4 regions of the Cupriavidus sp. MEYA8 genome follow, and region 2 is predicted to be linked to each of the others. Evidence: predicted binding sites of a transcription regulator. Region 2 holds the regulator's gene; each other region holds the start of a gene.
What was found. The regulator FNR, encoded in region 2, switches genes on or off when oxygen is low (the NO sensors DNR and NnrR bind a similar motif). The targets are predictions, from matches to a motif close to TTGATNNNNATCAA.

Region 1 (7,647 bases), 440 kb from region 2:
CAAGGCTAAATACTCGTGATCGACCGATAGTGAACCAGTACCGTGAGGGAAAGGCGAAAAGAACCCCGGGAGGGGAGTGAAATAGATCCTGAAACCGCATGCATACAAACAGTCGGAGCCCCGCTTTAAGCGCTTTCGGCGAACCTCACGCAGTGAGGATCGCCAAAAGACCTCAGTGTGAAATAGCAGCACTGGCGCGCAAAGCGGTTTAAGCGCGAGAGCGCTTAAAGCGGGGTGACGGCGTACCTTTTGTATAATGGGTCAGCGACTTACATTCAGTGGCAAGCTTAACCGATTAGGGCAGGCGTAGCGAAAGCGAGTCCGAACAGGGCGTTGAGTCGCTGGGTGTAGACCCGAAACCAGATGATCTATCCATGGCCAGGTTGAAGGTGCGGTAACACGTACTGGAGGACCGAACCCACTAACGTTGAAAAGTTAGGGGATGAGCTGTGGATAGGGGTGAAAGGCTAAACAAATCTGGAAATAGCTGGTTCTCTCCGAAAACTATTTAGGTAGTGCCTCGTGTCTCACCTTCGGGGGTAGAGCACTGTCATGGTTGGGGGGTCTATTGCTGATTACCCCGCCATAGCAAACTCCGAATACCGAAGAGTGCAATCACGGGAGACAGACATCGGGTGCTAACGTCCGGTGTCAAGAGGGAAACAACCCAGACCGCCAGCTAAGGTCCCCAAATATAGCTAAGTGGGAAACGAAGTGGGAAGGCTAAAACAGTCAGGAGGTTGGCTTAGAAGCAGCCACCCTTTAAAGAAAGCGTAATAGCTCACTGATCGAGTCGTCCTGCGCGGAAGATGTAACGGGGCTAAGCTATATACCGAAGCTGCGGACGCGTGCGTTCCTTTAAGTGCACCAAGCTTGTCGATGCGCAGCATTGACAAAGCCACCCACAATGATCGTGGTGGCCAATGCTAGTGGATTTAAAGGAGCGCACGCGTGGTAGGAGAGCGTTCTGTAAGCCTGTGAAGGTGTCTTGTAAAGGATGCTGGAGGTATCAGAAGTGCGAATGCTGACATGAGTAGCGATAAAGGGGGTGAAAGGCCCCCTCGCCGTAAGCCCAAGGTTTCCTACGCAACGTTCATCGGCGTAGGGTGAGTCGGCCCCTAAGGCGAGGCAGAGATGCGTAGCTGATGGGAAGCAGGTTAATATTCCTGCACCGTCGTATGATGCGATGGGGGGACGGATCGCGGAAGGTTGTCCGGGTGTTGGAAGTCCCGGTCCCTGCATTGGAGAAGGCGCTCAGGCAAATCCGGGCGCGGGATTCAAGGATGCGGGGCGAGCGGCCTAGTGCTGCGAAGCAATTGGAAGTGGTTCCAAGAAAAGCCTCTAAGCTTCAGTCATACGAGACCGTACCGCAAACCGACACAGGTGGGCGAGATGAGTATTCTAAGGCGCTTGAGAGAACTCGGGAGAAGGAACTCGGCAAATTGGTACCGTAACTTCGGGATAAGGTACGCCCTGGTAGCTTGACTGGCCTGCGCCAGAAGGGTGAAGGGGTTGCAATAAAATGGTGGCTGCGACTGTTTAATAAAAACACAGCACTCTGCAAACACGAAAGTGGACGTATAGGGTGTGACGCCTGCCCGGTGCCGGAAGATTAAATGATGGGGTGCAAGCTCTTGATTGAAGTCCCGGTAAACGGCGGCCGTAACTATAACGGTCCTAAGGTAGCGAAATTCCTTGTCGGGTAAGTTCCGACCTGCACGAATGGCGTAACGATGGCCACACTGTCTCCTCCCGAGACTCAGCGAAGTTGAAGTGTTTGTGATGATGCAATCTCCCCGCGGCTAGACGGAAAGACCCCATGAACCTTTACTGTAGCTTTGCATTGGACTTTGAACCGATCTGTGTAGGATAGGTGGGAGGCTTTGAAGCGTGGACGCCAGTTCACGTGGAGCCGTCCTTGAAATACCACCCTGGTTTGTTTGAGGTTCTAACCTTGGCCCGTGAATCCGGGTCGGGACAGTGCATGGTAGGCAGTTTGACTGGGGCGGTCTCCTCCCAAAGTGTAACGGAGGAGTTCGAAGGTACGCTTGGTACGGTCGGACATCGTACCTAAAGTGCAATGGCAAAAGCGTGCTTAACTGCGAGACCGACAAGTCGAGCAGGTGCGAAAGCAGGACATAGTGATCCGGTGGTTCTGAATGGAAGGGCCATCGCTCAACGGATAAAAGGTACTCTGGGGATAACAGGCTGATACCGCCCAAGAGTTCATATCGACGGCGGTGTTTGGCACCTCGATGTCGGCTCATCTCATCCTGGGGCTGTAGCCGGTCCCAAGGGTATGGCTGTTCGCCATTTAAAGAGGTACGTGAGCTGGGTTTAAAACGTCGTGAGACAGTTTGGTCCCTATCTGCCGTGGGCGTTGGAATCTTGACGGGGGCTGCTCCTAGTACGAGAGGACCGGAGTGGACGTACCGCTGGTGTACCTGTTGTCTCGCCAGAGGCATCGCAGGGTAGCTATGTACGGAAGAGATAACCGCTGAAAGCATCTAAGCGGGAAACTCGCCTGAAGATGAGGATTCCCTGGAGGCTTGACCTCCTTGAAGGGTCGTTCGAGACCAGGACGTTGATAGGCTGGGTGTGGAAGCGCAGTAATGCGTTAAGCTAACCAGTACTAATTGCCCGTAAGGCTTGATCCTATAACCAGTGTGTTTCACCTGGTGTGTGTGATCGTGTCTGTGCCAGATACGCACAACCCCAACTACATCCCGATTCGTGACGCTGGCTTGAACCCCAGCGCCACAACCCCTCATGCCTGGTGACCATAGCGAGCTGGAACCACCCCTTCCCATCCCGAACAGGACCGTGAAACAGCTCCGCGCCGATGATAGTGCGGATTACCCGTGTGAAAGTAGGTCATCGCCAGGCTCTTATTGTGCAAAACCCCTCGACAGCGTGTGCTGCGAGGGGTTTTTGCTTTGGCGGTCACGCCTAGAATGGTGCAGCGGCCGCCAGGCCAGCGACTATGCTTCTGCCACCTGATCCGCCGGCGGAGATAAAGTCAAATCTGGTGTATGAAGGTTGATCGTGGCCGGTCGTCAGGCGGCGAGTTTCTGCTGAACCGGCGGATTGTCTTGCGCCGGGGCACCGTCCTTGAAGGGGACGCCCTTCAAGAGCAGTTCGATGTGTTCGGCACCTTTGATGCGGCGCCATGTTTTCTCGGCTTCCTCGATCAGCTTGAAGGCCAGGCCAAGGAAAGTCGCTCGTGACACGCAATTGCGCGTGCGCGTCGTGCGGTGACGCACGGTCGCGAAGGTCGACTCAATCGCGTTGGTCGTGCGGATGTGCTGCCAGTGCTCGGCCGGGAAGTCGTAGAAGGTCAGCAGGCTGTCTCGGTCCTTGGTGAGCACGCCGGTGGCCTTGGGGTACTTGGCGCCGTAGATCGTCGCAAAGCGATCGAAGGCAGCATAGGCATCTGCCCTGGTGGCCGCCATCCAAATCGCCTGCAGATCTGCCTTGGCGCGGCCGTGCTGGGACTTGGGCAAGGCGTTCAGGACATTGCCCATCTTGTGGAACCAGCAACGCTGGGCGCGCGTGGCCGGGAACACCTCCTCCAGGGCAGCCCAGAATCCCATGGCGCCATCGCCGACCGCCGCCAGCGGGCCAGCCTGCAGGCCGCGGGATTTCAGGTCCAACAGTACTTCCACCCACGATGCCTTCGATTCCCGATAGCCGTCACCGATCGCCACGCGCTCCTTCCTGCCGTCTGGCGTAACGCCGATGATGACCAGCAGGCATTGCCCGTCCGATCCCTCGCTACGCAGACCCGTGTGGATGCCGTCCACCCACCAATACACATGGCGCGCCGCCGACAGATCACGCTGATTCCAGCTCGCATGCTCGTCTGCCCACTGCGCCTTCAATCGGCTCACCACGTTGGCCGATAGCCCTTTGGCATCCTCACCAAGCAGCACCGACAACGCCTCGCTCATGTCGCCTGTCGATACTCCCTTCAGATACAGCCAGGGCAGCGCTGCACTCACCCGCGGCGACTTCCTCACATACGGCGGCACGATCGCCGAGTTGAACTTCACGCCAGACCCGGACCGATCGCGCACCTTGGGCACCTTCACGGCAATCGGGCCGGCCCCCGTCAGCACCTCGCGCTCCGGGAGGTAGCCATTGCGAACCACGGCGCGCTGCCCGCTCAACGTCTTGACGTTACTGAACTGCTCAAGCAGCTCTGCCAGCTCCACTTCAATCGCCTCCTGGATGACCCGCCGAGCCCCGCGCCTGATCAGCTCCTCGAGCCCAAGCCCGATTTCCGATAGACCGACTGCTTCTTTCCCTTTATCCTTGCTCATGGTGGACCTTTCTTGTGCTGGTTTCCGATCTCGACAATCAGATTCTCAGCGGAAAGCTCCACCGCCCTCTACTCCGCGCCTCAAATTCCCCGCCCGTACACCAGTTTCGACTTTAGCTCCCGCCGGCGCCGCCTGTGCCGCAAGCGTCTGTGCCACCCAGTATCCGGTATTGACCTCGATATCAGGGATACAACTATATCGACTTTACTTTCGGCCAGTCCGACTTCGCCAGCCACCGCCTTACGGCAACCGGTATATCACGTTGACAACATCTTCTTTGACGACAGCGTGCCGGCTGGCCATTCGATCATCACCGACAATGCCGAGGATTCGCCGTTAGGCACCAACCAGCCGCCGTATATCAATAACGGCAGCTTTATCCAGTCGCACAATATCCTTCGGCATATCTACGGCAATCTGCATGCCCCTTCACGTCAGCTGAGCGGACGCCTGCTACGCTTCGACCAGACGGAGTTCTTCGGAAATGAAGCGCGGGCAAGCGTTGACGCCGAGCAGGCGGTAGAACTCGCGAGTGCGTTCCACGCAGGACTCCAGCAGCCTCCGCCGGTAGCCATGTCATATAACCCATGGCTCGGGCGTGCGGGCAATGCTGGGCAGGGAGGGAGTCTATTGGGGTCGGACCGCCAGCAGCCGCATCAGAGCCAGGCCTCTTGCGAAGCGAGACTGCACCGGCTTCTCGTCAAGGATGGCCACAAGAAGCAAGCCAAGGGACGGGCTGAAGATCATCGAGAAAGTCGTCCAGGCCGCGCCGGAGCGCCCCAGCCCGTTGGCAAAGAAGCCGACCAGAACGGAGAAAATCAACCAACAGGCAATGGCGAACATGACGGAAACTCGCAAGGGGGATCTACAGTGGCGTCGCGCGGGACGGCGTGTCGCTCTCACTCCCTTTCGCTTGTGCTGTCTTGCCGAATCGGTGGATGGAGGGGAAGCGCTGCTATCAGTATGTGAAATCGCCGCGCCTCCATTTGACGTGGCGGGACAAAAATTTTGCTGTTCGGGACAGTTAGGGTTAGTTGGGGGCCGGTGCAGTGCGCTTGGGTGGGGGAAGGGACGGATACCGCACAACCTTCTTTGCGAGGCCTTGGATGCGGCATCGGGGTCGTGGTTTCAAGCCAGCTCGTGATGATCAGGGGAGGGGATATACACACTTGCTTCGCCGTCAATCAGTCTCCGCAAGGCTGCGAAACGCTGGTGTACATCTTCTCCAAATAATGGATCGACGCTGGCCGGCTCAATGGCCGCGACCGCTGCCCAATCTTCTTCGGTTAGCAAGTGTGCGGCACGGGGCATGACCTGTTTCTCCTCGGTGGAGAGATGATTGCGATAGTAGGCAAGGTACATGGCGGCAGCGGCTTCCAGCGCCGTTCGCGACGTTATGACATCTCGTTCCGCTTCATGAAGCCGGTTGAGCAAATCCTCGCCTACCGCTGCAATCACACGATGCTCTTGCAGAAGCCGGCTGATCACAATGCGCATGCCTGGGTCTCGCTCGACGAGCAGCGCGTATGCAACATCCTCCCGAGGATGGTGAACGCAATCGCCATACTTGCGCATGTACTCGATGATCAGCTCCATCAAACCGTAGTTTGGCTGCTCCTCCTGGTAAAAGGCGCTCACCTCTCTCTCCAACAGGTCGAGCAGGCTGGCGAAGTTGATATGGTCGGTATGCCAGGCGGCAAGTTGGTTATTCATGGTGCCCCTCCCGGGAGGTCGAGTGGATCTTGAGTCCGCATCCATATCGGAATTGCAAGATCCTGATGACACCATAGGCATCCGTCACCATGGGGATCTGATGCAGATCAATCAGACTCCAGATGCCTTGACGACTCGCGAGCTAACTGTCGAGCTTGTCACTTGCGCTTCAGCCGTGGCCGGCCATGAGTTAGCGCGGCAGGAAGAAGAAGGTGAGGGCAAGCGCGAAATAGACCATCAGGAGTTGCGTGCCCTTGAACCAGTCGGCGCGTCCGTCGCTTGCCATTTGCGCCGTGACCAGCACTGACAGGACCACAATGAGTACCAGGGCTGGACGAAAGGCCAGGTCCATCGGAGCCGGACCGAGAAAATGGCTGACGAGCACCAGGACTGGCGCGACGAAAAGTGCCACCTGGACGCTGGATCCCACCGCAATGGAAAACGAAAGGTCCATGCGATTTCTGATGGCTGCGGTAATGGCCGATGCATGTTCGGCTGCATTGCCCAGGATTGCCACGACGAACGCGCCGACAAAAATTTCGCTGAGGGCGTAGGCGTGCATCATGGGGCCAATAGCGCCCACCATGATCTCGCTCATCCACGCCGTCCCGACGGTGGCTGCCGCCAGTATCGCTAGCGCGCGGGGGGCGTTGGCAGGTGGCTTGTCTTTCTCGCGTTCTGTCGCCGCCATCCCGGCTTCGTGTGCACTGCGGAACAGCGCAGGATGAGTGACCAACGAAAACAACAGATACAGCGCGTAGATGACAAGCAGCGCAATGGAAATACAGACGCTGAGCCGGTACAGCACGTCTGATCTGTCCGCTACGGCTTCGAAGCTGGCAGGGAGGACCAGCGCGATCGCCGACAGTATGAGCATGGTCGCCTGCGAACGCGCACCGCGCGGGTTGAACCGTTGCTCGGGATAGCGAATGCCCCCCGCGAGCATCGCGGCGCCAAACACCAGCAGCAGGTTGCCGACAATGGAACCGACGATGGAGGCTTCCACGACCTGATGAAGGCCTGCACGCAAGGCAACCAGTGCAATGATCAGCTCCGCCGCATTGCCGAATGTCGCATTGAGCAAGCCACCGATGGCCTCGCCCAGCCGCTCTGCCAACTGCTCGGTGGCATGGCCCATCCGTCCCGCAAGGGGAAGGATGGCCACGGCAGAAGTCAGGAAAATGAGCAGATGCTGGTCGGCCGCGAGGAATTCCAGGGCAATCGCGATCGGCACGAATACGAGAAGCCAGTTCATCCACATGGGGCGTTCCTTTGCAAGGGCTGCCAGCGCCGAGCGGATCAGTGTGGCCTGTGCGCACGACGATCATTCGTGCCTGGCGATAAAGCCCGCAACGGTGTCGTACAGCAGGTGCGGCTGCTCCAGGAAGATGAAGTGGCCGCCGTCCAGCATGACAAGCTCGGCGCCGGGGATTCGCGCGGCAATCTCCGCGGAGAAGTAGGGCGGGGCGCAGAAGTCGCGCTCACCCACCACTACCAGCGTCGGTGTCGAGATAGAAGGAAGGTCCTCGAAGGCGTCATGACCGACGATCATCTCGATGCGGGCAAAGCCGATCTCTGGTTCAAATGTGCCGGCCGCTGTCGCGTCCACCCA
Region 2 (7,647 bases):
TCTTTTCCCACGAAACGCTGGAGAAGAACATCGGCTGGCTGATCATCTGCACGATCCTCGTGGTCAGCATCGCGGGTCTGGTGCAGATCGTGCCGCTGTTCTTCCAGCACTCCACGACCAAGCCGGATCCGGGTATCACGCCGTATTCGCCGCTGCGGCTGATGGGCCGGGATATCTATATCCGCGAAGGCTGCGTCGGCTGCCACTCGCAGCAGGTGCGGACACTGCAGGCCGAAACCGAGCGTTACGGCCATTTCTCCACCGCGGGCGAGGCCGTCTACGATCACCCGTTCCTGTGGGGCTCGAAGCGTACCGGTCCCGACCTGGCACGCGTCGGCGGCCGCTACTCGGACGACTGGCAACGCATCCACCTGCGCAACCCGCGTGACGTGGTGCCCGAGTCGGTGATGCCTTCCTACCCGTGGCTGGAGAAGGCCGCGCTGCCGACCAACGATATCCAGGCGCGCATGCAGGCGCTGGCGAAGCTGGGCGTGCCATACACCGAGGCCGACATCGCCAAGGCGCCGGACGAGCTCCAGGGCAAGACCGAGGAAGACGCGCTGGTGGCTTACCTCCAGGCTCTGGGCACCAACCGCCGCAATGTCCGCGTGGACACCGCTGCAGCAGTTGCACCGGCGAAGGAGTAAGCCATGGCCATGATCACCGCTATTGCGACCGTCGTGTCGATGGTCGTCTTCCTTGGCATCTGCTGGTGGGCGTGGTCGGCCGGCCGGCAGGCCGCCAACCGGGAATCCGCCATGCTGCCGTTCGCGCTGCCTGACGAAACCACGACAACATCGAGCCGGAACACCTAGCCATGAGCGATTTCTTTTCCGATTTCTGGAGTTACTACATTGCCGCGATCGCGCTCGTCGGCATCGTCTGGTGCGTATGGCTGCTGTTCTCGCAACGCAAGATCACCAAGACCGCCAGCGGGGGCGACGACACCGGCCACGTCTGGGACGACGACCTGCGCGAACTGAACAACCCGCTGCCGCGCTGGTGGATGTGGATGTTCCTGCTGGCCTGTATCTTCGGCCTGGTCTACCTCGTGTTGTATCCGGGTCTGGGCAAGTACTCAGGCGTGCTGAAGTTCTCGACGCAGGGCGAACTGGCCGCGCATCGTGCCGCGCAGGAGCAGATGCAGAACGAGATCTATGCCAAGTACCTGAAGATGGATGTCAAGCAGGTGGCTGGAGATCCGCAGGCGCGCGAAATTGGCCAGCGGCTGTTCCTGAACTACTGCGCGCAATGCCATGGTTCGGATGCGCGCGGCAGCCGCGGCTTTCCCAACCTGACGGACGGCGACTGGCTGTATGGCGGCGAACCCGAGACCATCCAGCAGACCATTGCCAAGGGCCGCAATGGCGTGATGCCGCCGTTCGCATCCACCATCGACGGCAAGCTGGCAGGCGACGTGGCGCAGTATGTCCGCTCGCTGTCGGGGCTGTCTTCGGATCCCATCCGCGCCTCGCGTGGCGAGAGCACTTTCAAGTCGACCTGCGCGGCTTGCCACGGTGCCGGCGGCAAGGGCAACCAGGCACTGGGCGCGCCGAACCTGTCCGATAACGTGTGGCTGTATGGCAGTTCGGAAGGCAGCATCGTCGACGCCATCCTGAAGGGGCATAACAACCATATGCCGGCACATGAAGAGATCCTGACGCCAGAGCGGATCCGCATGCTGACGGCCTATGTCTGGGGTCTGTCGAATACCGGCGGGGGTGCCGGCCAATGACAGGCGACTCATCTGAGCGGGCGCGGGCCGCCCGCAGGAGAAACCATCCATGAACGCACCCGGGACCGAAGAAATGGCCCGGGCGGCCGACCGCCAGCGGTCGGCCGCTGCGCCTGCCGAGACCTCGGATGAAACGCTGTACGAGGTCCGCCGCAAGATCTATCCGCGCTCCGTTACGGGCGCTTTCTCCAGTTGGCGCGTCTGGCTGGTCCTCTTCACGCAGCTGATCTACTACGGCACGCCCTGGCTCCAGTGGAACGGACGCCAGGCCGTGCTGTTCGACCTTGGCGAACGCAAGTTCTACATCTTCGGGCTGGTGTTGTGGCCTCAGGATGTCATCTATCTCGCCGTGCTGCTGGTCATTTCGGCGCTGGCGCTGTTCCTGTTCACGGCGATCGCCGGGCGGCTGTTCTGCGGTTACGCCTGTCCACAGACGGTCTATACCGAGATCTTCATGTGGATCGAGCGGCGGATCGAAGGCGACCGGATCGCCCGCATCCGTCTCGACGGCGACCCCTGGAGCCTGCGCAAACTGCGTATCAAGGCCACCAAGCACTTCCTGTGGGTACTGATCGCGCTGTGGACCGGCTTCACCTTCATCGGCTACTTCGCGCCGATCCGTGAGCTGGGTGGCGAGCTGGCGAGCCTGTCGCTGGGCCCGTGGCAGACGTTCTGGATGCTGTTCTATGCGTTCGCCACCTGGGGCAACGCTGGCTTCATGCGCGAGCAGGTGTGCAAGTACATGTGCCCGTATGCGCGTTTCCAGAGCGTGATGGTCGACCGCGACACCTACGTCGTGACCTACGACGTCGGCCGGGGCGAGCCGCGCGGCAGCCGTTCGCGCAAGACCGACCATCGCCAGGCGGGCCTGGGCGATTGCGTCAACTGCAGCATCTGCGTGCAGGTGTGCCCGACCGGCATCGATATCCGCGATGGCCTGCAGTATGAATGCATCGGCTGCGGCGCGTGCATCGACGCCTGCAACCAGGTCATGGACAAGATGTCCTACCCGCGCGGGCTGATCCGATACACTTCGGAGAATGCCATGCGCAAGGCGCTGTCCGCGGCAGCATCGCGCAAGCGCCTGCTGCGTCCGCGTGTCATCATCTATTCCGTGATCTGGGTCGCGCTGCTCGCTGGCTTTGTGGCTTCGATCGCGCTGCGCACGCCGCTGAAGGTGGACATCATCCGCGACCGCGGCGCGCTGGGCCGGGAGGTCGAAGGCCGCTGGATCGAGAATGTGTATCGCCTGCAGCTGATCAACACGACCGAGGGGCCGATGTATATCAGCGTGCGAGCCGACAGCGACGAGCTGAAGCACCTGACGGTCGAATATGACAAGCAGGCCGAATCGCTGGCGCCGACCTCGAACCGGCTGTTGCCGATCCGCATACGCGTGCCGATCGAAGACGCGGCGCAGGGTACGCACAAGATCAGCGTGACGGTGACCAGCGAAGGATCGGAGCAGGGCAACGCCGAGATCCGGCAGAGCACCAGCTTTATCGTGCCGCGCGACCTGTGACGCCAGGCGCTCGGTGCAGAACTCAAGGGGGCATGATGAATCAGCAAGGCAATCCGTGGTGGAAAGAGCCGTGGCCGTGGCTGTTGATGAGCGGCCCGCTGGTCGCGATGGTGGCGTGCGGCGTCACCATCTGGCTTGCGTCGTCGCATCCTGACGTGCCGGTGCAGGGCGCAGCGCGCCATGGACTGGTGGTCGAGAAGGCCGAGGCGGTGCGGCCTCAGCCGAGCGCAGCGAGGCAGCCATGAGGTTGCGCTGGCTGATGTGGGTCTTGTGGCCCGGGTTCCTGATGGCGGGCTTCGCCACCGCGACGGTGTTCTCGGTCGTGGACCCCGGTGATCTGAAGTTCTTCGGGCATCCGATCGAGGCGTCGCGCGAATCGATCTACACGATGAGCTTCCTGCTAGCGTGGATCTTCTGCGCGCTGTCCAGCGGGTTGACGCTGTACACGATGCCGACGCGGCTCAGCGATACCGACGAGTTGGAGTGAATGCCGATGCCTGCGCCGCCCCGCGCGGCGCAGGCGCAAAGCGGCGGGTGGTGGGAAGGGTCAGCAGCTACGGCTGTAGAGCTGCTTGATGCCGGCGAGATCCACCAGCTTGACGTGGCGCTGGCGAATCTGGATCAGGCCGGCTTCAGCGAAACGCGAGAACAGGCGGCTGACGGTTTCCAGCTTCAGGCCCAGGTAGCTGCCGATTTCCTCGCGGCTCATGCGCATCACGAATTCGGTCGACGAGTAGCCGCGCGCCGACAGGCGCTCAGACAGGTTGATCAGGAAAGCGGCCAGGCGTTCTTCGGCGCGCATCGAACCGAGTGTCACCAGCATCATCTGGTCGTGCGTGATTTCCTTGCCCATCAGCCGCAGGAACTGATGCTGCAGCGAAGGCAGGTCTGCAGACAGCGTCTGCAGGTCCCCAAGGCGGACTACACAGACCTCGGTATCTTCCAGCGCGGTGGCGTCCGAGGCATGCTGCATCTCACCGAGGCCGTCGAGGCCGACGATTTCGCCTGGCAGGTGGAAACCGGTAATCTGTGAACGGCCGTCTTCGGTCGTGACATGGGTCTTCAGCGTGCCGAAGCGAACGGCGTAAACCGCGGTGAGGGGATCGCCCATGCGATACAAGGTCTCACCCTTATGGACCCGGATGCGTTCCTGCACCAGCGTGTCCATCTTGGTGAGGTCTTGCTGGGACATGCCAACCGGAAGGCACAGTTGCCCCATCGCGCAAGTGGAGCAACGGGGCGACATCTCAGTGATTGGAATGGAGGTGAGCAATTGGAACCTGCAAGAGTGGATGCGAGGGCGCGACCCCGCCATTTTACCGTGCGATGTGATGAGGCAGGGAGTCAGATTTGCCATTTGGTGTACTAATTAGCGTTTTTATGCTGGCATTGCTGGGCGGCGTGCACTGCGCGGCAATGTGTGGCGGCATCGCACTGGCGGTTGAACAGCCGCGTGGCGGCGTCGCGGCCCTGACCTTCGTGCGTAGCCGCGCTGCCTGGGCCGGCGAGTTGCTGGCAATGCACCTGGGCAGGATTTCGACCTATGTGCTGCTTGGCGCGCTGTTGGGCGCGATTGGCGCCGGCGCGTGGAAGCAGGACTACCTGCCGTTGCAGCGCTGGTTGTTTGGTGCCGGCAGTGCCATGCTGCTGTGGTCGGGCTGGCGCGTGCTGCGCGGCAATGCCTTTACCGTCGCGTGGCTCGAGCGGCTGGCGGTGCGGGCAGGCAGCGTGCTGGCGCGGCAGCTTGGGCGGCTGGGCGGCGGCGCCATGCCCACCTTCGTGCGTGCGCATGGGGGGCTTGCCAGGCGCTATGGTGTTGGCCTGGCGTGGGGGCTGGTGCCGTGCGGCATGGTCTATGGAGCGCTGACGCTGGCGCTGCTCGCCGGCAATGCCGGTTCCGGTGCGCTGGTGATGGGTGTGTTTGGCATCGGTACGCTGCCCAACCTGCTGGTGCTGTCGGGGCTGTCCGGCTACCTGCGCAGCCTGTCGCGGCGGCGCGCGGTGCGCGTGGGCGCGGGCGTGGCGGTCATGGTGTTCGGGGCCCTTGGTCTGGCGCGCGCGGTGTTGTTGCCACATTCGCTGGCAGAGCAGGGTTTCTGCCTGGTCTTTTGAGACGTATGCGGCGCTCGGCGCGTCGGATGGTGGTTGCGGGCGAGGGCGGGAATGCCATACAATCGCCAGCATTGCGGTATCGCGCGGTGTTTTGTAAGCAGCGGCGAGCAGCGCCAGCGGCCTTCCTGCCAGAAGGTGCGCCCAGGGCGGCGGGGAGTGTTGGTAGTTCGATTCCCGGCCCGTCCCACGGTCCATCCGGATCAAATGATCTGGTTCAAAAGCCCGGCTGGCACTGCGGTGTTGGAGATGCCGGCCTTGCTCCCGATACCCGTTTTTCTTGCGTCCGAGGCGTTCAGTTCGCCGACAGCGGCGTCCGTTGTGCGGACGCGCCACGCAAGAGGTTCGCTGACCGGCCCATGGCGGCATGCGAACGATCTCCTGCCGGAGTGACCCGGCAACTCGATGCAAAGAAAGGGAAGTGCACGGCTTGGATGCAGCAGGCATCCGGGTGAGCTGCGCAATGAGATGGCGATGGCATTGGCATCGCTGTATCCAAAATCTCCGGTGCCCCGGATCCGTCCGGGAGCAGGTGCAAAGACAGGCTGCACACCATCAACATGAATACCCAAGAGGCGAAGATCGTCCTCGAGACGGCGCTGATCTGCGCGCAGGAGCCTTTGCGCGTCAATGATCTGCGACGGTTGTTCGCCGACGACGTCGGCGCGGACACCGTCCGCGTGCTGCTGGAGGAACTGCGCCAGGACTGGCGCCCGCGCGGCGTGGAGCTTGTGTCGCTGGCCAGCGGCTGGCGCTTCCAGAGCCGCCCCGAGATGCGTGAATACCTTGATCGCCTGAATCCGGAAAAGCCGCCGAAATACTCGCGCGCCGTGATGGAGACGCTGGCGATCATCGCTTATCGCCAGCCGGTGACGCGTGGCGATATCGAGGAAATCCGCGGCGTGACGGTCAGCACGGAAGTCATCAAGAAGCTGGAAGACCGCAGCTGGATCGAGGTGATCGGGCACCGCGACGTGCCGGGGCGCCCGGCCCTGTATGCCACCACCAAGGCGTTCCTGGACGACCTCGGGCTGCGCACGCTGGACGAGCTGCCCCCGCTCGAGGATGCCCAGGCGCAGGCGCAGGCAACGCTGCTGGACCAGCAGGCCATCGATTTCGAGGCGCTGGCGGCAGGCAAGCCTGGCAGTGCCGATGAAGAGGCGTTTGCCGAGCCGGCCCGGCCCGAGGCATCCGCCGCAGGCGAGCCCGAAGCCACGGACGCCGGCCAGGGGTCCGCCGACGGCGCAGTCGCCAACGGATTCGACCTGCAGCCGCACCAGCATGGGGCGGAGGAACTGGGTGCCGAAGGCGAACCAACCGAGCTGGGCAATCCTGCCGATTCCGATCCGGACGGGGCACGGGCTGAACTGCCGGAAGACGGCGCCTCGCCGCACCCGAGCGAGCACGACGAACGCGTGCCGAACTGAACAACATGCAACATCCGATAGTGAATATCTTGTCTGATTCCGTTGAGCAAGACACCCGCCATGCGGGCGCACCCGCCGATTCCGGCGCCGCCGAACCCGGATCGGGCAGCGAAGCCGCGCCCCGCCGCAAGGGGCTGCGCCGCGGGCTGAGGAACCTGGTGGCGTCGCGCCGCCAGGCCACGCAAGATCGCGATGCCGGCCGCGCCGAAGGCGCCGAGGCCGGTATGCCCGGCGACGCCGCGGAAGCGGCCCCGGCGCCAGCGGCGGCCGGCGGGCGCGGTGCCCAGCGCGGCCGCGGCAAGCGCAAGCCGGCTCAGGGCGATGGCGGCCAGTCGGCGCAGGCCCCGGCCGACAAGGCGCACAAGGCGCACAAGGCTGAAAGCGGCGAGAAAGCCGAAAGAGCCGAGAGGGCGGACAAGGGTGAGCAGGCGCCCCGCAAGCGCAAGCCGAACCCGCGCAGCGGCAAGTCAGCCGCTCCGGCCGAGGGCCAGGGCGCTGCCGGCCGGCAGCCGCAGGGCCGCCGCAAGGAGGGTGCCAAGCCGCAGGGCCAGCGCAAGGGCCAGGGCCAGGGTGGTGGCGACAAGGCCGCGGCCAGCAGCGAGGACCTGTTCCGCTTCGTGATTTCCGAGCAGTACGACAAGGAAGACACGGTCATCCCGCGCACCAAGGCGAAGCCGGTGCGTGAGCTGTCGGCCGAGGACGACGCCCCGAAGCTGCACAAGGTGCTGGCCGAAGGCGGCCTGGGCTCGCGCCGCGAAATGGAAGAGCTGATCCTGCAGGGACGGGTCTCGGTCAACGGGCTGCCGGCGCATATCGGCCAGCGCATCCTGCCGGCCGACCAAGTGCGCGTCAAC
Region 3 (7,647 bases), on a different replicon from region 2:
CTGTATTACCTGCCCCGAGGTGGGCGGCGACACCATCTGGATCAACATGGCCGCGGCCTATGAGAAGCTGCCCGAGGACGTGAAGGCGCGCATTGCCAACCTGAAGGCGGTCCATGACGCGATGCCCACCTTTGGCGCCGCGCTGTCCGAGGAAAAGTATGCGGAAATGCGCGCCAAGTACCCTCCGATGGTGCATCCGGTGGTGCGCACCCATCCGGAAACCGGCGAGAAGATCCTCTTCATCAACGAGGCCTTCACCACGCACTTCGCCAACTTTGTCAAGGAACAGGCCTACCGCATCGGCTCGGACTATCGCCCCGCCGAGCTGGACCTGCTGCAATACCTGTACCGCCAGGCGGCAGCGCCCGAATACCAGGTGCGCCTGCGCTGGCAGCCCGACACCATCGCCCTGTGGGACAACCGCTCCACGCAGCACTACGCAGTGCAGGACTACTTCCCCGCCGTGCGCCACATGAACCGCGCCACCATCATCGGCGACCGTCCGGTATGAGCGGCCCCTCCCCATCGATTACCCCATCGACCTGCGAGGCAAACCCGATGAAACTCGTCGACAAGTTCTATATCAACGGCCAGTGGGTGCAACCCGCGCCGGGTGCAACCCAGGCCGATCTCATCGATCCGGCCACCGAGTCGGTGGCGGGCAGGATCGCCATGGGCACGGCTGCCGACGTGGACCACGCGGTAGCTGCCGCGCGCGCCGCCTTGCCGGCGTGGTCGGCATCCACCCGAGAGGACCGCATCGCCCTGCTCGAGCGCATCATGGCCGCGTACCAGGCGCGCCTGGGCGACCTGGCGCAGGCGGTGCGGCAGGAGATCGGCGCGCCAATCACCGTCGCCACCAACCTGCAGGCCGCGATCGGCCTGGCGCAATTGCAGGCCACGGTGCAGGCGCTGCGCGAGTTCGAATTCGAAAGCCAGCGCGGCAAGAGCTACCTGTTGCGCGAGGCCATCGGCGTGGCGGCGCTGATCACGCCATGGAACTGGCCGCTGAACCAGATCGCCGCCAAGGTGGCGCCGGCGCTGGCGGCGGGCTGTACCGTGGTACTCAAGCCATCGGAAATCGCGCCCCTCGACGCGCAGATCTTTGCCGAGATCATGGATGCCGCCGGCACGCCGCCGGGTGTATTCAACATGGTCTTTGGCGAAGGCCGCGTGGTCGGCACGGCGCTGTCGTCGCACCGCGATGTCGACATGGTCTCGATCACCGGCTCGACGCGCGCCGGCGTCGAGGTGGCGATCAGCGCCGCGCCGACGGTCAAGCGCGTGACGCAGGAACTGGGCGGCAAGTCGCCGCTGGTGATCCTGGACGATGCCGATTTGCAGGCCGCCGTGACCAGCGGCGTCGCCCACGTGATGCTGAATTCCGGGCAGACCTGCATCGCGCCGACCCGCATGCTGGTGCCGCGCGCGCAGTATGAACAGGCGGTGCAGATTGCCGTGGTGGTGGCCAACGCGGTCACGGTGGGCGACCCCGCCGATGCGCAGACCAAAATGGGACCGCTCTCCAACCGCGCACAGTACGAGAAGGTGCAGCGGCTGATCGGCGTCGGCATCGAGGAAGGCGCGCGCGTGGCCGCCGGCGGCCCGGGCCGTCCCGAGGGGCTGGCGCAAGGGTTCTATGCCCGCCCGACCGTCTTTGCCGACGTGCGCAATGACATGACCATTGCGCGCGAGGAGATCTTCGGGCCGGTCTTGTGCATACTGCCTTACGACACCGAGGACGACGCCGTGGCCATCGCCAACGATACGGAGTTCGGCCTGGCGGCGTACATCGCGTCGTCCAACCCCGAGCGCACCCGCAAGCTGGCCGCGCGCCTGCGGGCCGGCAGCGTGCGCATCAATGGCGCGTCGATGGACATCTCGGTGCCGTTCGGCGGCTACAAGGCCTCGGGCAACGGTCGCGAGTTCGGTCCGGAAGGCATCGCCGAGTATCTCGAAACCAAGACCGTCACCGGCTGACCGCCGTAATGGCCCGGCCGCAGGCGCCCCGCAATGGGCGCCTCGCAACACGAGCCCGGCCATGAGAGGCCCGGCCCGGCAGCGCTTGAGCTGCCGGCCGGGCTTTTCCGCCTTGTTGCCAAAGGTACCGAACCCGGCGCGCCGGTACAGCAGGGCCTCCCTCACCAGTTCGGACAGCGCCCGCTGTATGGGGGATGCCCGCGCCACCTGTCCCGACCGTTCAAAATTGCCGTGGCAACTTGCAGGCGCAAATGCCGCGCATGCCACACCCCGACCAGCCGCCCTTGTCTGACACCAGCAGTCGGCGGCGTCCGACAGCCGCGCGTCGCCAGGCAGCTACATTTCAAAGACAGCCCCTTTTTTGCCGAAGCGCCGGCTATGTCGACCGTTCCCGACCCTGCTCCGTCCCCGATACCGCATGCCGAGCCGCCTGCTCCTGTGGAAGCAGATCCGGCAGCGCCGGCCGACGCCCCGACGGTGGCGATTGCGCCTGCCACGGTGTCCGCGGCCCTGCAGCGCGCCAGCACGGCGCTGGTCGTGCTGGCAGTGCTGTTCTCGCTCTATGCCGTGCATCTCGCCCGCGATTTCCTGGTGCCGGTGGTGATCGCGATCGTGCTCGCCTACCTGCTCGACCCGCCGGTGCGCGCGCTGCAGCGGCTGGGCATGCCGCGCGTGGCGGCCGGCACGGTGGTGCTGCTGGCGCTGCTGTGCGCGCTGCTCAGCGGCGCCTACCTGCTGCAAGGCCAGGTGGAGTCCATCGTCAACAGCCTGCCCGAGGTGGCCAGCAAGCTGTCGCGCTCGGTCGGCGCCCTGCTGAGCGGCGACGATTCGATGTGGCAAAAGGTCCGGCGCGCCGCCACCGTGCTCAGCGGCGCCGGGCAGCCGCCGCCGGTGCGCGTGCCGCACGTGGTGGTGGACCACTCGGGGGACCAGATCAACACCATGCTGCTGGCCGGCTCGGTGAGCATCTTCACCATGGCCGGCCAGGCGGTGGTGGTGGTGTTCCTGCTCTATTTCCTGCTGCTGGCGGGCGACACCTTCAAGCGCAAGTTCATCAAGATGGTCGGCAATACCATCTCCGAAAAGAAAATCAGCGTGCACATGCTGGACGAGGTCAACCGCTCGATCCAGCGTTACATGGGCATGCTGCTGGTGACCAATGCGGCGCTGGGGGTCTGTACCTGGCTGCTGCTGAAATGGCTTGGCGTCAATAACGCGGGCAGCTGGTCGATCGCGGCGGGCGCGCTGCACCTGGTGCCTTACTTTGGCGCAATGGCGATCGCGTTGTGCCTGGGCATGGTGACGTTCATGCAGTTCGGCACGCTCGGCATGGCCGCGGCAGCCGCGGGCGGCTCATTGTTGATCGCCACGCTGATCGGCTCGCTCGTCACCACCTGGATGACGGGTCGCATGGCCAGGATGAATGCCGTCGCGGTGTTCGTGGCGCTGCTGCTGTTCACGTGGCTGTGGGGCGTGTGGGGGATGCTGCTCGCGATCCCGCTGATCACCATTGCCAAGGTCGTGGCCGATCACATCGAAGGGCTGGAAGTGGTGGCGGAGTTCCTTGGCGAATAGTCTGTTCGCTTTCCCACGCGCCGGCGCAACACCGGCGCGGACCCGCGCATCCCCAATGCATCTATACTCAATCCACGGATGCTGCACCACAGCATTTTTCCTGCTGCGGAATTCGTGCTGGAGGAACCAACATGCCTTTGTGCGACCTTTGCCTGTCGCAACTGGACCGGCCGGGGCATTTCCCGCCACATGCGCGCCTGCTGAAGTCGGCCACGCTAAGCACCACCAGCGGCCAGAACGCTTTCGTGTACCGCTGCGGCGATTGCGGCGAAAGCCTGCTGCTGGCCTCGTCGGATGGCGAGGCGCCGGACCGCTGGACATGGCTGGACGCCGATGGCTGGCGCTGAAGCCGGAGCCGGCGCAATCGGCAGGTCCGCGCTGGGCTTCGGCCCGCCTTGATCTTGGGCAAATCTGCATTGTTGGGGGGCCGGATAATCTGGCTCAAGCGGGCGCTTTCCGCCCGCCAACCACGCCATGGCCAAGAAATTTCCCCTGCACCCAAGCCATCCCGAGCGCGTCTGCTGGGGTTGCGACAAATACTGCCCGACCGACGCCATGGGATGCGGCAACGGCTCCAGCCGGACGCAGCATCCCATCGAACTGCTCGGCGACGACTGGCTCGACTACGGCGACTGGGGCATCGAGGCTCCGGACGCTCCCGCGCGCGGACCCGCTCCGGCCTGACCGGGCCCGCATCACCGCACCTTCACCCAGCCGTCCTGCTTCTCGCGGGACGCCCGGTGCATGCCGGCTCCTTCCCAGGCATCGCGCGATGACCGGCACGCGCGGCAGGCCCCGCACGGCTTTCACGCTTTCACGCGGCGGCGGCAAGAACCTCGACGCGGGCCGGATTACAATCGCCCTCAGGCTATCCAGCCCTTCCGCCTACCGCCCCCAAAGCCTTCCACCTGAACCATCATGCTCAACCTCCAGGATTCTTCGCTGCTGCGGCAGCAATGCTATATCGACGGCCGCTGGACCGATGGCGAGCGCCGCATCGACGTGACCAACCCCGCCACCGGCGAACGCGTCGGCCAAGTGCCGCAGCTGGGCGCCGAGGAAACCCGCCAGGCCATCGAAGCCGCCAACCGCGCCCTGCCCGCCTGGCGCGCGCGCACGGCCAAGGAACGTTCGGTGCTGCTGCGCAAGTGGTTCGAGCTTATCCTGGCCAACCAGGAAGACCTGGCGCGCATCATGACCGCAGAGCAGGGCAAGCCGATCGCCGAGGCACGCGGCGAAATTGCCTATGCGGCCTCATTCATCGAATGGTTTGCCGAAGAAGGCAAGCGGGTCTATGGCGACACCATTCCCGCGCCGGCCACCAACCAGCGCATCGTCGTCACCAAGGAGCCTGTCGGCGTGTGCGCGGCGATCACGCCGTGGAACTTCCCGGCGGCGATGATCACGCGCAAGGCCGGCCCTGCGCTGGCAGTCGGCTGCACCATGGTGCTCAAGCCCGCGTCGCAGACGCCGCTGACCGCGCTGGCGCTGGTGGCGCTGGCCGAGCGTGCCGGCATTCCGGCCGGCGTGCTGTCGGTGGTGACGGGCTCGGCGAGCGCGATCGGCGGCGAGATGAGCGGCAACCCGCTGGTGCGCAAGCTGACCTTTACCGGCTCGACCGAGGTGGGCCGCGTGCTGATGGCGCAGACCGCGTCGACCATCAAGAAGGTGTCGATGGAGCTGGGCGGCAACGCGCCCTTCATCGTGTTCGACGATGCCGACCTGGATGCCGCGGTGGAAGGCGCGATCGTGTCGAAGTACCGCAATGCCGGCCAGACCTGCGTCTGCGCCAACCGCATCTACGTGCAGGCGGGCGTGTACGACGCGTTCGCGCAGAAGCTGGTGGCCGCCGTGGCCGCGCTCAAGGTCGGCAACGGCATGGAGGATGGCGTGCGCATCGGACCGCTGATCGACGACAAAGCCGTGACGAAGGTGGAGGAGCATATTGCCGACGCCGTCGGCAAGGGCGCGCGCGTGCTGCATGGCGGACAGCGCCACGCGCTCGGCCATTCGTTCTTCCAGCCGACCGTGCTGGCCGATGTCGCGCCCGGCATGCTGGTCGCGCGCGAGGAAACCTTCGGCCCGCTGGCGCCGCTGTTCCGCTTCGACACCGAGGACGAGGTCGTGGCCATGGCCAACGATACCGAGTTCGGCCTGGCCAGCTACTTCTATGCGCGCGACCTGGGCCGCGTCTGGCGCGTGTCCGAGCGGCTGGAGTACGGCATGGTGGGCGTCAATACCGGGCTGATCTCGAACGAGGTGGCGCCCTTCGGCGGCGTCAAGCAGTCGGGCGTGGGCCGCGAGGGCTCGCACTACGGTATCGAGGATTACCTGGTCATCAAGTACACCTGCATGGCCGGGATCTGACCCGCGCGCCCTAGCGAAACCGCTCGATCTGCTCACAGAAGCGCTGCATCTGCTCGAACTGGTAGCGCGCATGGTCGGCGCCGTACGGCTTGCCCAGCTCATGCAGCGCGCAGTCGGCGGCCCGCGACAGCGCTTCGAGCGCCTGTGCCAGCGCCCGCCCTTCCACGCTGCGATGCCGGCGCAGGCGCCACGACAGCGATTCCTGGCCCTTGCCGAACAGGCTCTGGTCGAGGTGGCCAAGCCGGTCGGCAGTGGCCTGCGCATCGTGGAGCGCCGCCAGGTAGGCGCAAACCGACGACAGCCGCTGGTTCATCTCGCCGCCGCGGCACAGCAAATCGCCGGCGCACTTGCGCAAGCGCTCCGCCGCGCCGCGCTGGCCCGCCGTCGGGCCGTCGGGCACATACGTGCCGATCGGCCGCACCGACAGCGCCAGCCCCGGTGGCAGCACGCTCGTGCACAGGCTGGCCAGCTGGCGCTGCAGCGCGCCATCGAGCTCGCAGCACGCCACCAAGCCGGCCTCGACGTAGAAGTCCAGCGACGCCTGCCGGCCCTGCCCGCTGTACACCACCGTGCGCACCGGCTGGTGTCCCGCCTGCACCAGCACGCGCAGTGCGGCTTCGATGCAGCGCTGCGCGATGGCGTCGCCCGGCAGCGCACGGAGCAGCGCGTGCGCGTGCGGCATGCCGGTGATTTCAGTGCGGGTCGGCAATGTGCCCGGCTGGCCCGCGTTGCCGGACAGTCTCAGGCTGGTCTCGACGTAGCTCGAGGCGGTACCCGTCATCAATAACTCCATGGTTGGTTGCTATGCCCATGCGGGCGGTGGCGGGGCGCGCAAGTGCCAGGGCTGGCATCAGCGCGTCCCGCCGGCAGGCTGCGAGGCCATCACGATCGCCGCATGCATGCCCCGCAGCGGGTGGCGCGCCTCGGGCGCCGTCAACGATGCCAGCACCTTGCTGTCTTCCAGCCTGAAGCGGCACAGCAGCAGGTTCGATTGCGCCAGGGCCACCATCTGCGCCGGGGCCAGCGCGGCCAGCGCGCGCCCCAGCTCCTGCCGCATGCCAAGCCGGAACAGCGCCTCGGCTTCGTGCTCGCGCAGGAGGCGCTGCGCCAGCATCAGGTAGGACAGGTTCAGCTGCTGGATGTCGCGCAGGATGTCAGCCCCGGCAGCGCCGAGGTCCGCCGCGCCGCGCGTCGTGCCTGCGCTCGTGTCGGCGTGCTCCGGTTTGCGCTTCATTGGATAAACGCCGTGGTGCCAATGGCGGTACCTGCGGAGCCGGCGACGGTGTCCGGGGCGGTGCGCGCCGAGATCTTCGGGCGTTCTGCGATGGCGCGCAGCGCGGGCTTGTCCAGCAACTCGACGCAACGGTTCCGCACGCGGATCAGCCCGATCCCTGCCATCCGCGAGAACTGGCGGCTGACCGTCTCCAGCGTCAGGCCGACATAGCTGCCGATTTCCTCGCGGCTCATGCGCAGGATGAACGCCGACGAGGAAAAGCCGCGCGCCGCGAAGCCGTCGGCCATCCACAGCAGGAACGTTACCAGCCGCTCCTCGGCAGTCATCAGCGCCAGCATGGTCTGCATGGCCCGCGCGCGCTGGGTCATGCAGTCGAGCGCCAGGAACAGCTGGATGGCCAGCGCAGGCGCTGCGGCCATGGCGGCACTGCCCAGGTCGACCGCGATCATGCACAGCTTGGTGTCTTCCAGCGCCGTGGCATACGACGCGTA
Region 4 (7,647 bases), 1.3 Mb from region 2:
ACCAATACTTTCATGATCCACTGCCAGAAAAGAAACAGATACTAAAAGGCGGCGGCCTGGTCTGAGTCCGGGCCGCCGCCATGGGGGGCTTGTTGCTTCAGCTTAGTCTTCGATCACCGCGTTGGTGAAGACTTCCTGCACGTCGTCGAGGTTTTCCAGGGCGTCGAGCAGCTTCTGCATTTTGGCCGCGTCGTCGCCGGCGAAGCTGATTTCGTTCTGCGGCTTCATTACCACGTCGGCGACTTCGGCCTTGAAGCCGGCGGCTTCAAGCGCGGCCTTGACCGCCGGGAAATCGTTGGGCGGGCAGGTCACTTCGATCGAACCGTCGTCATTGGTGACGACGTCGTCGGCGCCGGCTTCCAGCGCGGCGTCCATCAGCTTGTCTTCCGGCGTGCCGGGCGCGAACAGGAACTGGCCGCAGTGCGTGAACATGAATGCCACCGAGCCTTCGGTGCCCATGTTGCCGCCATGCTTGGAGAACGCGTGGCGCACTTCGGCCACGGTACGGGTGCGATTGTCGGTCAGGCAGTCGACGATGATGGCCGCGCCGGCCAGGCCGTAGCCTTCGTAGCGGATCTCTTCGTAGTTGGCGCCTTCCAGGCCGCCCACGCCGCGCTGGATCGCGCGCTGGATGTTGTCCTTGGGCATGTTCGCGTCCATGGCCTTGTCGATCGACAGGCGCAGGCGCGGGTTGGTGTCGGCATCGCCGCCGCCGAGCTTGGCGGCAACGGTGATTTCCTTGATCAGGCGGGTCCAGATCTTGCCGCGCTTGGCGTCAGCTGCGGCTTTCTTGTGTTTGATATTGGCCCATTTCGAGTGACCGGCCATGATGCTCTCCGAGGCGGAAAAGGTGTTATGCGGTGATGGAATGCGGGATGCCAGGCGCGGGCGCCAGGTGACGGATATGCCTGGCGGCTGGCTATAATCAGCCCAGGATTTTATCACGCGGGCCTGCCCGCGCCGCTGCCGCGGCGAGTCCCGCGGCACTTGCTACCAGGAAGACCATGGCCGACCCCATCCTTATCGGCAAGAACGCCGAACACGAGCTGGTGCTGCTGCCGCAGATGGGCAACCGCCACGGCCTGATCACCGGCGCCACCGGCACCGGCAAAACCGTCACGCTGCAGACGCTGGCGCAGGGCTTTTCGCGCCTGGGCGTGCCGGTGTTCATGGCCGACGTCAAAGGTGACCTGACCGGCATTTCGCAATCCGGCCAGTTGTCCGACAAGCTCAAGCAGCGCCTGGCCGACCTGGGGCTGCCGGAGCCGGCCTGGGGCGGATGCCCGACAACGTTGTGGGACGTGTTCGGCCAGAAGGGCCACCCGGTGCGCGCCACGGTCTCGCACATGGGCCCGCTGCTGCTGTCGCGGATGCTCGAGCTCAACGACACCCAGCAGGGCGTGCTCAACCTGGTGTTCCGCATCGCCGATGCCAACGGCCTGCTGCTGCTCGACGCCAAGGACCTGCGCGCAATGCTGCAGTACGTGGGCGACAACGCCTCGCAGTTCACGACCGAGTACGGCAATATCTCCGCCGCCTCGATCGGCGCGATCCAGCGCGGGCTGCTGGCGCTGGAGTCGCAGGGCGGCGATGTCTTCTTTGGCGAGCCGATGCTGAACCTGGAAGACTTCATCCAGACCGAGAAGGGCCAGGGCGTGGTCAGTATCCTGGCGGCGGACAAGCTGATGAACTCGCCGCGGCTGTATGCGACCTTCCTGCTGTGGATGCTGTCCGAGCTGTTCGAGAAGCTGCCCGAGGCCGGCGACCTCGACAAGCCCAAGCTGGTGTTCTTCTTCGACGAGGCCCACCTGCTGTTCAACGACGCGCCCAAGGCGCTGCTCGACAAGATCGAGCAGGTGGTGCGGCTGATCCGCTCCAAGGGCGTGGGCGTGTATTTCGTCACGCAGAATCCGGTCGACATCCCCGACACGGTGCTCGGCCAGCTGGGCAACCGCGTGCAGCACGCGCTGCGCGCGTTCACGCCGCGCGACCAGAAGGCGGTCAAGGTGGCGGCCACCACCATGCGCGCCAACCCGAAGCTGGACCTGGAAACCGCGATCGGCGAACTGGGCGTGGGCGAGGCGCTGGTGTCGTTCCTGGATGCCAAGGGCACGCCGTGCGTGACCGAGCGCGCATGGGTGCTGCCGCCGGGTAGCCGCATCGGCCCGGCGACCGACGAGGAGCGCAGGCAACTGATCGCGAATTCGCTGGTCGCGGGGACCTATGAAGCGGCCGTGGATCGCGAATCGGCTTACGAAAAGCTGCGTGGCGGCGTGCCGACGGTGGCCAATGGCAAGGGCAAGCCGTCGGACGCCAAACCTGAAGCCAAGCCGGAAGCGGAACAGGACAGCGGCTGGCTTGGCACTGCCGGCGACATCTTCGGCACGCTGACCAAGGGCACCGGCAAGAGCGGGCGCGGCGATTCGATCCTGGAGTCGATGGCCAAGTCGGCCGCGCGCACGGTGGGTTCGCAGGTGGGCCGCGAGCTGATTCGTGGCGTGCTGGGCAGCTTGCTAGGGAAGAAGAAGTAGTTGAACCCTTGAAAAGCCGCTGGTTTGCTCATCTCTCCCGCTCGCCGGGTAGGGGAGCAAACGATCAGCTCGCAGGACGCGCTATTGCCGCTGTCCGGCCTGCGCCTTCGCGGCCGCCGCATCCTCGCGCATCTTGCGCGCGAACATCCGGGCGAAGAACCAGCCCATGCCGATGATGAAAACGATCACGCCCAGGCTCATCAGGCCGGTGCTGGTGCTGAAGAGAATCTTGATGGCTTCCATGGTTGGCTCCCTCGGGTTGGCGGCATGTGCCGGCGGAAGAACCGCCAGCGGGTGTCGCCAGCGGGTGTCGCCAGTTTAGGGAGCCAGGCGGCGCGGGCTATTGAGGCTGGTCAAGCCCGCGCCGCGCCGGCACGCGTCAGTTCTTGGTGCCGAACAGCCGGTCGCCCGCGTCGCCGAGGCCCGGCACGATGTACGCATCCGCATCCAGGTGGCTGTCCAGCGAGGCCACGAACAGCTTCACGCCCGGATGCGCCTTCTGGAACACCTCCACGCCTTCCGGCGCCGCCACCAGCGCGACGAAGGTGATGGCCTCGTCCTTGACGCCGCGGCGCTTGAGCACTTCCACCGCATGCACGGCCGAGTAGCCGGTCGCCACCATCGGATCGCACAGGATAAAGCTGCGGTCTTCCAGGTCTGGCAGCCGCACCAGGTATTCGACCGGGCGGTGCTGCTCGTCGCGGTACACGCCGATATGGCCGATGCGCGCCGACGGGATCAGCTCGACCAGTCCATCGCTCATGCCCACGCCGGCGCGCAGCACCGGGACGATGGTCAGCTTCTTGCCGGCGATCACCGGCGCATCCAGCTCCACCAGCGGCGTGTCGATGCGGCGCGTGGTCAGCGGCAGGTTGCGCGTGATCTCATAGCCCATCAGCAGCGTGATCTCGCGCAGCAGCTCGCGGAAGGTGCGCGTGGACGTTTCCTTGTCGCGCATGTGCGAGAGCTTGTGCTGGATCAGCGGGTGGTCGAGGATAAACAGGTTGGGAAAGCGCGGATCTTGTTTCATGGCTGGCGGCGAGGGCTCGGCGGGGATAGGGGCAAGCGGCTGGAGCGGGCGGCCGGGTCGGGTGGACCCGGCCGCCGCGCCGTTGTAGCCGGATTGTAATGGAAGCGGGCCGCAGCGCGGCTGCGGCCCGGTCCCCGGCAAGCTGGCCTTATCCGGCGGGCGTCAGTCCAGCGCGCGGTCCTTGGACTCGATATCCACCATGAAGATGGCAAACGCCGCCACCGCCAGGAACGACGAAAGCAACCCAAGCGCGAGCGTGAACTGGGTGGCCATGATCGGCGCAATGATCGAAGGGGCGAACAGGCCACCGAATCGTGCCATCGCACCGGCGGTGCCCATGCCGCTGGCCCGCAGGTCCGTCGGGTACACCTCCGGCGTGAAGGCGTAGAGCGCGCCCCAGGTGCCCAGCAGCGCGAAGCTCATCAACAGGGTGGAGCCGACGATCAGCGCGGTGGACGTGCCCAGGCTGTACAGCATGCAGCCCGCGGCGCTGAGCAGCAGGAAGCCGATCAGGGTCGGCTTGCGACCCCAGCGCTCCACGCCGTGCGCGGCGAGCGCGAAGCCGGGGAGCTGGACCAGCGCGAGCAGGATCAGGAAGACCTGGCCACGCATGAAGCCAAAGCCCTGGCCGGCCAGCTTTACCGGCAGATAGACAAAGACACCGTAATAGGCGATCGAGATCAGCATCCACGCAGCAAGCAGGCAGATGCTGCGGCGCCGGCATCCGGCCGCGAACAGCGCGAACACCGATTTGCGCTCCATCTTCTGCGGCTCCAGCGGGGCGATCTCGACCGAAACCCGATTGGCCTTGGCAACGCGCTGCAGCACAGCGCGGGCCTCTTCCGAGCGCCCCGATTTATTCAGGTAGAGCGGCGACTCTGGCACAAAGAACCGAACCACTACGCCGACCAGCGCAGGGAGGCCGGTGACAAAGAAGATCATGCGCCAGGCATCGTTGCCTTGCGAGACGGCGACCAGCGCCAGGACGGCGAGCAGGATCGTGCCGACGGCCCAGAACGACTCCAGCAGCACCAGCCAGCGGCCGCGCCGGTCAGAGGGCAGGAACTCGGCCATCATGGTGTAGTCGACGGGCAACGTGCCGCCCACGCCGATGCCGGTCAGGAAGCGCAGCAGCAGGAGCCACTGGAAATCCGGGGCGAAGGCGGAGGCGACGCCACAGATGGCGTCAAGGATCACCGCCATCATCAGCACCGGCCGGCGGCCGATCCGGTCCGCCAGCCGGCCGAACGCGAAGGCGCCGATCAGCATGCCGACGAAGAACATCGTCCCGGTCTGCAAGGCGCTCGGCACGGGGATGCCGAATGTCGCGGCAATGGAAGGCGCGGTGAATCCGATCGACAGGACCTGCATCGCGTCGGCCAGCCACACCAGGCCGAAAATGCCGAACAGCCGATACTGGAACCGGCCGACACCGGCTGCGCGGATGCCTTGCTCGATCGTGATGGTCTGGGACGACGATGCCCGCGCGCTTGACTGCGGGGGCACGCTGATCGTCGCTTCGGGGATGGTCGTTGCTGCCATTGAGGAAATTGATGACGACATTTTGTCTACCTGTCTTTATAGGCTGATTCTTGAATTCGGAAGCCAAGCACCGCGATGCGGCGAAACCTGTGGCTACCCCAAGCTAGCGAGGCCAGACCTGGCCAGGTAGTCCTCTCGCAACACCTTCCTGGTACTGATACGACATAGTCACTCCTTGTTGTCTACCCTTGGTTGTCCGGGCCCGGGTTCCCGGTCGGCACGGCGAGGGACTACGCAAGCCCCGGGGCCAGCGCTTCCGGTGATGTAAAGGGCCAATCTTGTGGTCTTGTTGTCTCGTCTGCCGCTTGTGTGCGCGGTTCTTGCGCCGTCCTTGTGCCGGGAGGCACCGCGGCGCGGCTTTTGGTATCGATGCCGGCACTCATGTAGTGCGCGCTACATGATCGTTCAGCGTAAGCTACATGAAACTGGCGGGCAAGGCCGAACTGCGGTTTCTCTCCTTGGGGTTTTCCCGCGCCTGGCGCGCAGTGCGCCGATCTGTCGGCGCAGGCCTCCCTGCCCGGTGGCAAAGCGCCCTGCCAGGCACGGCACGGATACTGTCAGGATGGATGCGAAGGCGCGGCGGGCCGGCCGCGAAGGCCCTCCGCTGGTCTTCAGTGGGCAGGCGCCGCGCGCAGCCGCGCGACGGTGTTCTCCAGGTCCTGCCAGGCGGGTTGGTCGGGGGCAAAGCGCGCGCGCAGGTACTGCGCCAGCTGCGCGATCTGCCGGTCGTCGAAGGTGTCGGCATAGGCCGGCATCGCGCCCAGCTCGCTGTTGGGCGGCGCGGGCATGCCTTGCAGCAGCACCTGGATCACGTTGTCGGGCAGCTTGCTGTGCAAGTTGGTGTTGAGTGCGAGCGACGGCTTTACGCCAAACTGCGCGATGCCCTGGTCTGATTGATGGCACACCGCGCAGGCGCTCTGGTATAGGCGTTCACCGGGGCCGCCGAGGGTGCGTGCAGCCTGTGCGCTGCGTTGTTCGAGTCTGGCAGCCTGCGCGTCGAGCACGGAAGGCGCTGGCGGCGGCGTGCCGAATGACGCGACGTAATGCGCGATCGCGCGCACATCCGATTCGGGCAACTGCGCGAGTTCTTCCACCACCGGCGCCATCGGTCCTGCGGCGGCGCCGTGATGCGGTGCATAGCCGCCGCGCAAGTAGGTAAACAGCGCCGCCTCGGTCCACGGCACCGGTGCGTGGGAGAGCGATGTCAGCGGCGGTGCCTCCCAGCCTTCGGCACTGCCGCCAGTCAGGTACTTGCGCCCGCCTTGTTCCCCGCCGAGCGCGTTGCGCGGCGAATGGCAGGCGCTGCAATGGCCCAGCCCCTCGGCGAGATACGCGCCGCGGTTCCACTGCGCGGAGCGCGCGGGGTCGGGCTTGAAGGGTGCGTCGCGATGGAACAGCAGGTTCCAGCCCGCCAGCAGCGGACGCAGGTTGAACGGGAACGTGAGCCGGGTCTGCGGCACCTCTGACTTCACCGGCTCGGCCGACATCAGGTACGCATACAGCGCCTGCATGTCGGCATCGCTGACCTTGGCGAACGCGGTGTAGGGGAAGGCCGGATACAGGCGCCGTCCGTCCCGGTGGATGCCCTCGCGCATCGCGCGCTCGAAGGCGGCGAACGACCAGTTGCCGATGCCGGTCTGCACATCGGGCGTGATGTTGGTGCTATAGACCGTGCCAAACGGCGTTTCCAGCGGCAGGCCGCCCGCATTCTTCACGCCGCCGGGGACGGTATGGCATACCGCGCAGTCACCTGCCGCGGCCACCAGGCGGCCGCGTTCCAGCGTGGCCGCGGAATAGAAGCCGGGCCCGGGCGGTGCGACCGGCGCGATCGGCGCGCGCCACGGCATCAGCGTTGCGCACAGGCCGGCCGCGGTCGCGGCAGCGGCGGCGATCCAGCCGCGCTTGCTGCGCTTGCCGGCGCGCTTGTCCTCACTCTCGGCCAGCGCCAGGCGGATGCGTTCGGCGCTGAAGGGCGGCGTGCGCAGGCGCACGCCGGTGGCGTCGAAGATGGCGTTGGCCACGGCGGCAGCCGCGGGCAGCGTATCGGCCGGGCCTGCGGCCAGTTGGTCACGCTCGGTGAGCGTGCCAGCCAGGTGGACCTCCGGCAATACTGCGCTGGTTGCGACGGCGGGGAGCGATTGGTTGGCAGAAGCCTCCGTGGCAGGCCAGGTATCGAATGCCGGGCTGACAGCGGTCAATTGCAGGGTAGCGTCGGCAACAGCCTGCTCCAGCGAGCGCGCAGCAGGTGTGGCTTGCGCGGGCGCCAGCGATTCGCTGTCATGCCCCACCGTCACGCGCGTGACGGCCAGCTCGCCGGTGGTGCCATCGACTTCGACTTCCGCCACCCATGCCGACCAGCTCTGGCCGGCGTCGTGGTCGACGGTGTGCGCATAGGCAAAACCGCGCCCGCGCCGCACATTGCCTGCCGATGTGGCGGCATGCGGAACGGATGGCGTCCAGCCGGAGCGCTCGCTGACCTGCCTGACGAGGGCCGAGCCGCGTGAGTCGTCGAGGTGCGAAAGCCGCAGCGCGACCGGGTCGGTG

Region 1: the regulator FNR is predicted to act here: its motif matches at 6,133-6,146, upstream of AC5WJ1_RS08090 (hemerythrin domain-containing protein).
Region 3: the regulator FNR is predicted to act here: its motif matches at 3,951-3,964, upstream of AC5WJ1_RS26450 (DUF3079 domain-containing protein).
Region 4: the regulator FNR is predicted to act here: its motif matches at 2,875-2,888, upstream of AC5WJ1_RS03995 (DUF3149 domain-containing protein).

What each region holds. Positions count from the first base shown of each region.
Region 1 is NZ_CM181221.1:1,751,668-1,759,314, forward strand. Features, by position in the region: rRNA gene AC5WJ1_RS08070 (23S ribosomal RNA) at 1-2,657, shown strand, start outside; rRNA gene rrf (5S ribosomal RNA) at 2,773-2,886, shown strand; gene AC5WJ1_RS08080 (IS256 family transposase) at 3,057-4,322, opposite strand; gene AC5WJ1_RS08085 (hypothetical protein) at 4,950-5,165, opposite strand; gene AC5WJ1_RS08090 (hemerythrin domain-containing protein) at 5,451-6,035, opposite strand; gene cax (calcium/proton exchanger) at 6,226-7,296, opposite strand; gene AC5WJ1_RS08100 (alpha/beta fold hydrolase) at 7,360-7,647, opposite strand, start outside.
Region 2 is NZ_CM181221.1:2,188,971-2,196,617, reverse strand. Features, by position in the region: gene ccoO (cytochrome-c oxidase, cbb3-type subunit II) at 1-647, shown strand, start outside; gene AC5WJ1_RS10160 (cbb3-type cytochrome oxidase subunit 3) at 651-815, shown strand; gene ccoP (cytochrome-c oxidase, cbb3-type subunit III) at 818-1,735, shown strand; gene ccoG (cytochrome c oxidase accessory protein CcoG) at 1,785-3,257, shown strand; gene AC5WJ1_RS10145 (FixH family protein) at 3,293-3,502, shown strand; gene AC5WJ1_RS10140 (hypothetical protein) at 3,499-3,744, shown strand; gene fnr (fumarate/nitrate reduction transcriptional regulator Fnr) at 3,805-4,530, opposite strand; gene AC5WJ1_RS10130 (sulfite exporter TauE/SafE family protein) at 4,608-5,369, shown strand; gene scpB (SMC-Scp complex subunit ScpB) at 5,927-6,793, shown strand; gene rluB (23S rRNA pseudouridine(2605) synthase RluB) at 6,799-7,647, shown strand, end outside.
Region 3 is NZ_CM181222.1:2,067,037-2,074,683, reverse strand. Features, by position in the region: gene AC5WJ1_RS26470 (TauD/TfdA dioxygenase family protein) at 1-511, shown strand, start outside; gene AC5WJ1_RS26465 (aldehyde dehydrogenase family protein) at 559-1,980, shown strand; gene AC5WJ1_RS26460 (AI-2E family transporter) at 2,359-3,555, shown strand; gene AC5WJ1_RS26455 (hypothetical protein) at 3,687-3,902, shown strand; gene AC5WJ1_RS26450 (DUF3079 domain-containing protein) at 4,030-4,239, shown strand; gene gabD (NADP-dependent succinate-semialdehyde dehydrogenase) at 4,474-5,922, shown strand; gene AC5WJ1_RS26440 (hypothetical protein) at 5,933-6,703, opposite strand; gene flhD (flagellar transcriptional regulator FlhD) at 6,773-7,156, opposite strand; gene AC5WJ1_RS26430 (helix-turn-helix domain-containing protein) at 7,153-7,647, opposite strand, start outside.
Region 4 is NZ_CM181221.1:862,888-870,534, forward strand. Features, by position in the region: gene purD (phosphoribosylamine--glycine ligase) at 1-14, opposite strand, end outside; gene AC5WJ1_RS03985 (YebC/PmpR family DNA-binding transcriptional regulator) at 103-828, opposite strand; gene AC5WJ1_RS03990 (helicase HerA-like C-terminal domain-containing protein) at 1,005-2,531, shown strand; gene AC5WJ1_RS03995 (DUF3149 domain-containing protein) at 2,613-2,774, opposite strand; gene upp (uracil phosphoribosyltransferase) at 2,911-3,561, opposite strand; gene AC5WJ1_RS04005 (MFS transporter) at 3,724-5,124, opposite strand; gene AC5WJ1_RS04010 (c-type cytochrome) at 5,715-7,647, opposite strand, start outside.